3 regions of the Streptomyces sp. WMMB 714 genome follow, and region 2 is predicted to be linked to each of the others. Evidence: riboswitches for the same ligand, from Rfam matches in the RefSeq annotation. Region 2 holds a riboswitch; each other region holds the start of a gene.
The links. A riboswitch is a leader RNA that binds a small molecule or an ion and turns the genes downstream of it on or off. The one in region 2 is predicted to bind cobalamin.
Positions count from the first base shown of each region.

Region 1: it holds a riboswitch for cobalamin, as region 2 does, so the genes downstream of both, H181DRAFT_RS12040 (cobalamin biosynthesis protein) here and H181DRAFT_RS17005 (ABC transporter substrate-binding protein) in region 2, are expected to answer to the same signal.
Region 3: it holds a riboswitch for cobalamin, as region 2 does, so the genes downstream of both, H181DRAFT_RS03630 (ribonucleoside-diphosphate reductase subunit alpha) here and H181DRAFT_RS17005 (ABC transporter substrate-binding protein) in region 2, are expected to answer to the same signal.

Region 1 is NZ_FMHJ01000005.1:445,414-448,681, reverse strand. Features, by position in the region: gene H181DRAFT_RS12050 (inorganic phosphate transporter) at 1-1,171, shown strand, start outside; gene H181DRAFT_RS12045 (hypothetical protein) at 1,292-1,510, shown strand; cobalamin riboswitch at 1,648-1,842, shown strand; gene H181DRAFT_RS12040 (cobalamin biosynthesis protein) at 2,012-3,034, shown strand; gene H181DRAFT_RS12035 (cobyric acid synthase) at 3,031-3,268, shown strand, end outside.
Region 2 is NZ_FMHJ01000008.1:254,624-257,891, reverse strand. Features, by position in the region: gene H181DRAFT_RS17010 (ABC transporter permease) at 1-341, opposite strand, end outside; gene H181DRAFT_RS17005 (ABC transporter substrate-binding protein) at 359-1,918, opposite strand; cobalamin riboswitch at 1,971-2,100, opposite strand; gene H181DRAFT_RS17000 (TIR domain-containing protein) at 2,303-3,268, opposite strand, start outside.
Region 3 is NZ_FMHJ01000002.1:202,626-205,893, reverse strand. Features, by position in the region: gene H181DRAFT_RS03630 (ribonucleoside-diphosphate reductase subunit alpha) at 1-1,269, opposite strand, end outside; cobalamin riboswitch at 1,480-1,640, opposite strand; gene H181DRAFT_RS03625 (GNAT family N-acetyltransferase) at 1,699-2,211, opposite strand; gene mctP (monocarboxylate uptake permease MctP) at 2,290-3,268, opposite strand, start outside.

The DNA of each region.
Region 1 (3,268 bases), on a different contig from region 2:
GGTGGCGATGTCGGCGGCCCTCAACCTGATCGGCGCGTTCCTTTCCGTCGAGGTCGCCAAGACCATCTCTTCGGGAATCATCGACGAAGGCTCCGGTATCCAGCCTGAAGTGATCTTCGCCGGCCTGGTCGGCGCGATCATCTGGAACCTCCTGACATGGCTCGCGGGGCTTCCCTCAAGCTCTTCCCACGCGCTGATGGGCGGCCTCCTCGGCGCCACCGTCGCGTCCGTGGGGATCGGCGCCGTCAACGGCGGCACCGTGGTGATGAAGGTGCTCATCCCCGCCCTCGCCGCCCCGCTCGTCGCCGGGCTCGCCGCGCTGTTCGCGACGCGTCTGACCTACCGGGCGGCACGGAACGCCGACGAGCAGCAGACCGCGAAGGGCTACCGGGCCGGGCAGATCACCTCGGCCGCGCTGGTCTCCCTCGCGCACGGCACCAACGACGCGCAGAAGACGATGGGCGTCATCACCCTGGCGCTGATCACCGGCGGCGCGCTGGCGCCGCAGGCCGACCCCCCGACCTGGGTCATCGTCTCCGCCGGTGTGGCCATCGCACTGGGCACGTACCTGGGCGGATGGCGGATCATCCGCACCATGGGCAGCGGCCTGACCGACATCAAGCCGCCTCAGGGCTTCGCCGCGCAGACCAGCGCCGCCGTGACGATCCTGGCCTCCTCGCACATCGGCTTCTCGCTCTCCACCACGCACGTCTGCTCGGGCGCCATCATGGGCTCGGGGGTCGGCCGCAAGGGCGGCGTCGTGCGCTGGTCGACGGCGGCCCGCATGGTCATGGGCTGGGGCCTGACGCTCCCGGCCGCGGGGCTCGTCGCCGCGGGTGCGGCCCTTCTCGCGGGGCAGGGCACCTGGGGCGTCACCACGGTCGCCGTGCTCGCGGTGGTCGTCAGCGGCGGCATCTGGCTGCTCTCGCGGCGCCAGCCCGTCGACCACACCAACGTCAACGACACGGCGGTCCCGGGCGAGACCGCGGAGGAGGACGCCGCGGGCGTCGTCACGACCGCGCTCCAGGCCGTCGCACCGCCGCCCACCGTGAAGGCGGGAAGCGACGCCTCGCTGCCGGAGATGTCCCTGCCGCCGCAGGGCACGCCGGCTGCCGGGTCCGCCGCCGAAGCCGAGAAGGAACGCCCCCGGGCGGGCTCCACGCTCGGCTAGCGAGCCGGCCCGCCGGACGGGACGCTCGCACCACAGCACCGACTCGAGACACCCCGACCCCGACCGCACAGCAGAGCGGCGTCAGCCGGACCTCTGCCGGACCTGAGACAGGGAAACGCTATGGACATCGACTGGGCAGCACTGGGCGAGGTATTCGGCGTCAGCCTCGTGGCCACTGTCGGCCTGGTGGGGCTCTTCACGCTCGGCATCGTGAACGGCTCCGCGGGCAAGGCGCAGGGCGGCGGCACGGCGACCCTCGCGCGCACCGGCGCGTACGCCTGCTACGCGCTGTGCGCCGCGGCGGTGGCGTACGGCATCTACATCATCACCGCACCGTGAAGTAGCGCCCGCCGGCCGGACTTCCGGGCACGGCGGGCAGCATCGGGCGAGGGGTACGGGCGGGCAGCCCGTACCCCTCGCCGTGCGTCTGCTCACACTCTTCCGCCGCAGGTCAGCGGCGAGTTGACGGCCCATCCCGTACATGGTGGACTTCCGGTTGCCCAACGGCGGCTGGAGAGGAAGCCGGTGAGAATCCGGCGCGGTCCCGCCACTGTCACCGGGGAGCGAACCCCAAGCGAAGGTCACGGCCCACGAGCGTCAAGGGGCCGGAAGGCCGGGGGACGCTGCGATCCGGGAGCCAGGAGACTCTCGCCGCCGGTACGTCGAGCCAGGGCGAGGACCCTGAGTGAGGACACCGCCATGCGTGGCTTCCCGGCCGCACCCCGTCCCGCAGTCGCATCCGCCGTCCCGGCGGGACTCCCCCGCCCGCGCCTGCCTCGTGCCGGCAGCCCTCCGCTGGGGGCCCGTCCCGTCCGCCGGAGCCCGACGGCGCGCTGAGCCATGCGAGTTCATCGCGCGTACGCCTGGGGCGCCGCCCTCGGCTACCTGGGGGACGTGCTCCTGGGCGACCCCCGCACCGGGCATCCCGTCGCCGTCTTCGGACGGGCCGCCGCCGCGGCCGAGCGCGTCCTGTGGCGCGACTCCCGCGCGGCGGGAGCCCTCCACACCGCACTGTGCGCGGGCGGCCCGGCCGCGGCGGCCGCGCTCCTCACCCGCGCCCTGCGCCGCAGGGGTCCGGCAGCGTCCGGCGTCGCGGCGCACGCGCTCGCGGGCATCCCGGCTCATGCGGCGGCGACGTGGACCGTCCTCGGCGGCAGCGGACTGTGCACGGCGGCGTGTTCCGTCCAGGCCGCCCTGGAAGCGGGGGACGTGGACCGCGCGCGCGTGCTGCTGCCTCAACTGTGCGGCCGCGACCCGCAGTCGCTGGACGCGGAGGGCATCGCCCGCGCCGCCGTCGAGTCGGTGGCGGAGAACACGTCGGACGCCGTCGTGGGTGCCCTGGTGTGGGGAGCGCTGGCCGGCGTCCCCGGTATGACGGCGTTCCGGGCGGTCAACACGCTCGACGCGATGGTGGGTCATCTCTCCCCGCGTCACCGGAAGTTCGGCTGGGCCGCCGCGAGGCTGGACGACGCGGCGGGCTGGCCCGGCGCACGTCTGACGTCGGCGCTCGCCGCGCTCGCCGGCCCCTGCCCGCGCGGCGCCCTGCGGGCGTGGCGCGGCGACGCGCACCGGCATCCCAGCCCCAACGCGGGCCCGGTGGAAGCCGCGTTCGCGGGTGCGCTGGGAGTCCGGCTCGGCGGGACGCTGAGCTACGGCGGGCGCACGGAGCACAGGCCGGTGCTCAACTCCCCCGGCAGGGCCGTGCGTCCGGGCGACATCGCACGCGCCGTGCGCCTCTCGCGGCGCGTGGGGCTCCTCTCGCTGGCGCTCACCACGGCGGCGGGCGTGGCGGGACGGCTCGCCGCCGCCCGGGTCCGCTCGCGTGGCGGAAGCCGTACGGGAACGGGAGGTACCGCGGCGTGACGGGCGGGCAGGAAGAGCGCGGCGGACCGGGCCCCGGTGCCGCCGCACGGGGCGGCGGACTGCTCGTCGCCGGCACGACGTCCGACGCGGGCAAGAGCGTGGTCACGGCGGGCATCTGCCGCTGGCTGGCGCGCAAGGGGCTGAAGGTCGCGCCGTTCAAGGCCCAGAACATGTCGCTCAACTCGTACGTGACGCGGGAGGGCGCGGAGATCGGGCGGGCGCAGGCCATGCAGG
Region 2 (3,268 bases):
GCGACGCCCAGCAGCGGTGCGAGTACCGCCACCAGAGCCAGGGCGGGGAGCGCCAGCACCACCGAGACGGCCAGCCGCCCGGCGAGCTCGTCGCCGACGGGAACGCCCGTCACCAGTGAACGGCCGGGGTCACCGGCCAGCAGGGAGCCCAGCCAGTCCCAGAACCGCTGCCAGACCGGCTCGTCGAGGCCCAGCTTCGCCCGGAGCGCGGCGGCCTGCTGCGGATTCCCGTGATCCCCTAGGAGGACGTCGGCGGTGTCCCCCGGCACCAGGGAGTCCAGCGCGAAGACGACCAGGAGCGCGAAGAAGCACTGGGCGACCGCCAGCACGCTCCTGCGCACGGCATAGCGGCGCACCGTCAGCCCAGTTCGACGTCGTCGAAGCGTGCCCAGAAGTGGGAGTTGGGGACGGCCGGGCGCAAGCCCCCGACCGACGAGGAGACGCCGTCGTTGGCGTCGGAGAACCCCCACACGAGCATGCCGGACCCCTCGCGGGCGATGCGCTGCGCCCGGTGGAGAAGCCCGAGCCGCTCGTTCTCGTCGCGGGTCGAGCGCGCCCGGTCCATCAGCTCGTCGAACCGGCCGGAACGGAACCCGGTCAGGTTCCGCGCGGCACCGCTGCGCATCCGCTGCTGGAGGAAGTCCGAAACGGGCAGTGTGGACGTGGTGTTGAGGGCGGCGACGCCCTTCTCCTTGATCTCACTGAAGTACGTGGTGGAGGCCCGCGTACGCGGCGTGACGCGCAGGCCGACCTCCTTCAGCTGCCGCGCGATCAGCGTGGACGCCGACTCCCATGCGGCGTCGACCGTGCTGGTCTCCAGCGTGAAGGACAGCCCTTCCGCGCCGGCATCGCGGACCAGCTCCCGGGCCCGCTCCACGTCGCGCTTCCGCTGGGGGAGCTCCGGCGGGTAGCCGCGCAATCCCTTCCCGAACAGGTCGTTGCCCACCGTGCCCCGGTTCGCCAGCGCGACGCGAACGAGAGCTTCCCTGTCGACTCCGAGCAGCACGGCCTCCACCAGCTTCGGATCGTCGAACGGCGCACGTCCGGTCCGCAGCAGCACCTGCTGCGCCGTGGCCTGGCGGGAGGTGAGCACGCGTACCGCGGGGGCCTCTTCGAGGCGGTCGATGAAGGGCCCCGAGATGTCGGCCGCGTAGTGCACCTGGCCGGACAGCAGCGCGTTGACGCGTGCGGACTCCTCGTTCACGGGCACGATCTCCAGCTCGCCGATTCGCCCCCCGCCCGCCCAGTGGCCGTCCCAGCGGCGGAAGCGCGCCACCCCGCCGGGCTTGAACGAGCCGTACCGGAAAGGGCCCGAGCCCACCGGGTGGCGGAAGCCGGTGGTGCCGGCCGGGATGATCTCCGTGCCGGGCCCTGCGAACGCCATGGGGAACTCGAAGTCCGGCCGTTTCAGCACCAGTGTCAGCTCACGGGCGCCGGCGGCGCGGCTGTCGCCGAAGTCGACGGCGGACAGCAGCTGCTGGGACGGCGAACCGGTCTTCGGGTCCGCGACGCGCCGGTAGCTGTAGAGCACGTCCTCCGCCGTCACGGGCTCGCCGTCGTGAAAAGAGGCCCTGCGCAGACGTATGCGCCAGCGCCGGCCGGAGGAGTCGCTCTCCCAGGACTCGGCGAGGCGCTCACGCACCGACATGTCGTCGTCGTAGGTCGCGAGAGTGTCGAACAGTGCTTTCGCGCGGGCCTGGTCGACGAAGTTGGGCGCTACGTGCGGGTCGAGTGTCTCCTGCGAGCCTCCGGCGGTGAACGCGGCACGGAACCGGCCTGAACTCCCGCCGCCCCCTTCGGAGGAGCATCCCCCGAGCAGGCCCGTCGCGGCGGCTGCCGCCGCCCCGGCACCCGCCACGACGCTGCGCCTGCCCGGTCCTCGTCCTCTGACTGCCGGTACAGCGGCACGAGTCGGCATCGTGCATCCTTCCCGGGGTGTCCTCGCCCCAGTCGGTGGACCGGCGACGGGTCAGTCTCCTGACTCCCGGATCGCCGCTCGCCCCGGCCTTCCAGCCCGTACGTCACGAGCCGTGGCCATGCTGGGGTCCGCTCCCCGGTCACAGTGGCGGGACCGTGCCGGAATCGCACCGGCTTCCTGATCCCCGTCGCCCTGCCCCGTCATTGTGGCCCACGGCGGGCACGCCCCCGCCCGCCGGGCACGGCCTCCCCCTCTCAGCTGATCGAGCTGCGGACCCACGGGCCTGTTGCGTCCCCGCCCTCGCAATCCGGAAGTCAGGCCGCATCCGACCGGCACGAGGATGACGAACACCCGGGAACTCTTCCGGCCACAGCGCTGGACGGGTCATGGAGTCGAGGAACCGGCGAGAAGGTCGGTTCCGCAAAGCGCAGCGAGTTCCTTGGCCACCGAGGTCAGAGGGGTGCGGAGGTTGGCCAGTTCGGCACGCATCTCGGCGGATCGTTCCCACTGCCGTTCATGTGCGACGAGGCTGATGTCGGGCGGGCGCAGGACTTCGTGTTCCTGGAGAGCAGGGTGCCAGGTCGCCAGGAAGGGGCGTAGATGCTCGTTGGCGAGGTTCGCGGCAATGCCTGGCAGCGCGATGGGCCCGGCTGTTTCGCTCGCAATGCGGTGCAGCACGTCGCGTGTCGTGGCGAACAGTGAGTGCAGCGAGGTGAGGGCTTCCCGCAGTGAACCCTGGCCCGGCGCGAGCGGCTGGACTCCGACTCGGGTGACCAGTTCGACCTGCAAGTCGAATGCCGCAGCTTGCTCGATGGTGCCCCGGGGTGCGGTGGCTTCCACTGGTCGCAGAGCCGGCGAGGTGGCCGGATGCGCCGTGGTGGATCCTCCGGCGCCGGCGGTGGGCAGCGTCGGTGCGAGTGTGTGCAGCAGCATGCGGCGGAGGTCTTCCTGCCTGGCGGTGTCAGTGTCGTGGCGGCGCACCGCGCGGGCAGCGAGGGGATGGATGGTCCAGGACCGGTTCTCCGTCGGGTCCGGACGCAGGGCGCCGGAACCGAGCAGTGTCTCGACCGCCTCTGCGACGAGGGCGGTCACATCCCATGGGTCGTAGGAGCTGATCGTGGACAGCACGTTCTCCAGCGCTGGTTGCGACATCGGTGCCGGGCTGGCCAGGGCGAACACTCGCAGGACGTCGTCGGTCGGGAGGTGACCGGACAGAGGCCGTGAGAGGAGTACGGCCGAATGTATGCGGGGATCCGAGGAGCCGTTGCCGGTGGGAGTCCGCCACGTTGTCAGGACATCGGTCCCGGGGGCGTGGAGCCTGTTGCGCAGGTGGGTGAAGTCGCTGTGCGC
Region 3 (3,268 bases), on a different contig from region 2:
GGTGACCTCCAGGATCTCGGTGCAGAGGTTCGAGGAGTGGACGATGCCGCCCGGCTCGGCCGTCTGGTTCGCGGTCCGGTTCGCGGTGTCCTTGAACGTCATCCAGCCGTTGCCGGTCTGCGCGAGGGTGCGCATCATCCGCGCGTACAGCTGCCGGGCGGGCACCTGCCGCACGAAGCGCTCCTCCGCCTCCGCCTTCCGGTACGCGGCCTCGAACTCCTCGCCCCACAGGTCCACGAGTTCGGGCGTCTCCGAGGGGGAGAAGAGCGACCACTGACCGTCCGCCTCGACCCGCCGCATGAACTCGTCGGGGATCCAGTGGGCGAGGTTGAGGTTGTGGGTGCGGCGGGCTTCCTCGCCGGTGTTGTCGCGCAGTTCGAGGAACTCCTCGATGTCGGCGTGCCAGGTCTCGAGGTAGACGCAGGCGGCGCCCTTGCGCCGGCCGCCCTGGTTGACGGCGGCGACGGAGGCGTCGAGGGTCCGCAGGAAGGGGACGATGCCGCCGGAGTGCCCGTTCGTCCCCCGGATGAGCGAACCGCGTGCGCGGATACGGGAGTAGGAGAGGCCGATGCCCCCGGCGTGCTTCGAGAGGCGGGCCACCTCCTGATAGCGCTGGTAGATCGAGTCGAGCTCGTCCAGCGGCGAGTCCAGCAGGTAGCAGGACGACATCTGGGCGTGCCTGGTGCCCGAGTTGAAGAGCGTGGGGGAGGAGGGGAGGTAGGCCAGCGAACTGGTCAGCCGATACAGCTCCGCCACCTCGTCGACGGCCTCCTCCGACTCGTCGGCGGCCAGTCCGCACGCCACGCGCAGGAAGAAGTGCTGGGCCGTCTCGATCACTTGACGGTTCGTGGGGTGGCGCAGCAGGTAGCGCGAGTACACCGTTCGCAGGCCGAAGTAACCGAACCGGTCGTCCGCGCCGTCCGCCGCGGCCCGTTCGGCCAGCGTGTCCAGCCGGTCGGCGTGGGCCCGTACGAACGCGGCCGTGCGGTCGGCGATCAGGCCCTCCCGGTGGCCGGTGGCGACGGACGCGGAGAAGGACACGCAGCCCTGCGACGCGGCCTCCTCCCGCACGGCCAGGGTCAGCAGCCGGGAGGCGAGCCGCGAGTACGCGGGTTCCTCGCCGATGAGGCCCGCGGCCTCCTCCATCGCCAGCCCGCGCAACTCGGCCTGGCTGCCGCCCTTCTGGCGTCCCCGCAGCGCGGCGGAGGCGATCCGCTCCGGGTCCGTGCCGGGCAGATCCGCGGTGAGGTGGGTGAGGGTGCGCAACAGCGCGGTTTCCGGTGTGTGCGGACGTTCGGGACCGGCGGTGCCGGCCGAGGTGTCCGGGCCGGCGGGTGCGATGGTCACGGGACGGGCTCTCCCTCGCTCGGTGGTACGACGAGGATCTCGAGGGAGGTGCGCGGCAGGCGCGTGCGGGCGTCACGCCGTCGGCTGAGGGCGCGCCACGCAGCGTCCACCGGCCCATCCCTCGGGACCCGGACGTCTTCGAAGCAGCCGGACAGGCATTCGGACTCGCGAGTGCTGCCCGACAGCCCGAGGGCAGGGGCAGCACATCGCACACCGTTGCGGGACAGTTCCGGACTTGCACCGGATTCCCCTGTGCGGCAGCGGGGACGAGCATACATGTTGTGGCGCGCTTCGCGAGCAGGCCCTATATCTAGTACCCGACAGGGGGTTGGTCTGAGGTTCGGTCTCGCCTCACAGGTCCAGGGCGAACGTGATCAGGCGCAGACCGGGGTACAGCTCCGGATGCGGTTCCCAGTCCCTCTCGGGAGTGCGGACGAACCCCAGCCGCCCGTAGAGACGGTGCGCTGCGTGCATCGCCGGGTGGCTGGAGAGGACGAGGCGTTCCAGGCGGCCGGCGCGCGCCCTGTCGACGCAGCCCCGCACCATGGCCTCGCCGATGCCGCGGTTGCGGCCCTCGGGGCGTACGGCCAGCATCCGGAACTCGCCCTCTCCCGGCCGCGCGATCTCCGCGTACTCGCCGCCGTGGCCCGCGTAGGTCACGGTGCCCAGCAGCGCTCCGGAGCCGCCGTCGACGGCTACCAGGACCTCCGCGTGGGCGGAGCGGTGCCGGACGTCGCGCAGGACGGACAGGTACGCGTCCGTCTCGCCGGAATCGAGCAGGTCGTCCCGGAGATACGCCTGCGCTGTGAGTTCACCGACCTCTTCCACCTCGTGGTCGAGTACGGCTCTGATCGTGATGTCCATGTGACGAGCATGCCGCAGCCCGCCGGCGATTGCCGCCGGCGGGCTGCTGTCCCGACGTGGTCAGCGGTGCCCGGAGGCTCAGGGCGCCGCCGTCGGGGCGGGCAACTCCTCCTTGACGCCCGGGTCTCCGGCGTCCGCCGTGTAGTCGGAGGGCTGCGTCTCGTCGACGCCGTCGGGCGCCTTCGCCGCCCGCAGCACGAGGGTCAGGACGACGGTCACCACCGCGTTCAGCACGAAGGCGGTCAGGCCGATGTAGCCCATCTGCCCGATGCCCGGGATGATCTCGTTGGAGCCGCCGAAGTGCTTCTGGACGGGGGACGAGACGTTGTACGCCGTCACCGTTCCGTAGATCATGCCGACGGCCCAGCCGGCGAGCAGAGCCCAGCGGTGGAACCAGCGGGTGAAGAGACCGCCCACCAGCGCGGGGAACGTCTGGAGTATCCAGATGCCCCCGAGAAGCTGGAAGTTGATCGCCACCGTCTTGTCCATGCCCAGGACGAAGACCAGCGCACCGACCTTCACCAGGAGCGAGACCACCTTCGAGACGGACGTCTCCTGCGCGGGTGTCGCGTCGGGCCTGATGAAGTCCTTGTAGATGTTCCGGGTGAAGAGGTTCGCCGCCGCGATGGACATGATCGCCGCCGGTACGAGCGCGCCGATGCCGATGGCCGCGAAGGCGACCCCCGCGAACCAGTCCGGGAACATGTTCTCGAAGAGCTGGGGGATAGCGAGCTGCCCGTTCTTCAGCTTGATCCCGGCGGCGATCGCCATGAATCCGAGCAGCGCCAGCAGGCCGAGCATCAGCGAGTACAGCGGCAGGATCGTGGTGTTCCTGCGGATCACGTTGCGGCTGCCGCTGGAGAGCGTCGCCGTGATCGAGTGGGGATACATGAACAGCGCCAGCGCGGAGCCGAACGCCAGGGTGGCGTAGGCCCACTGGTTGTTGGGGCCGCTGAACAGTTCGCCCTTCGGCTTGCCTGTCGCCGGGTTGGTCTGCGACAGCGCCTCGCCGGCCTTGGCGAAGATGTCGTCGAAGCCCCCGAGCTTGATGGGGATG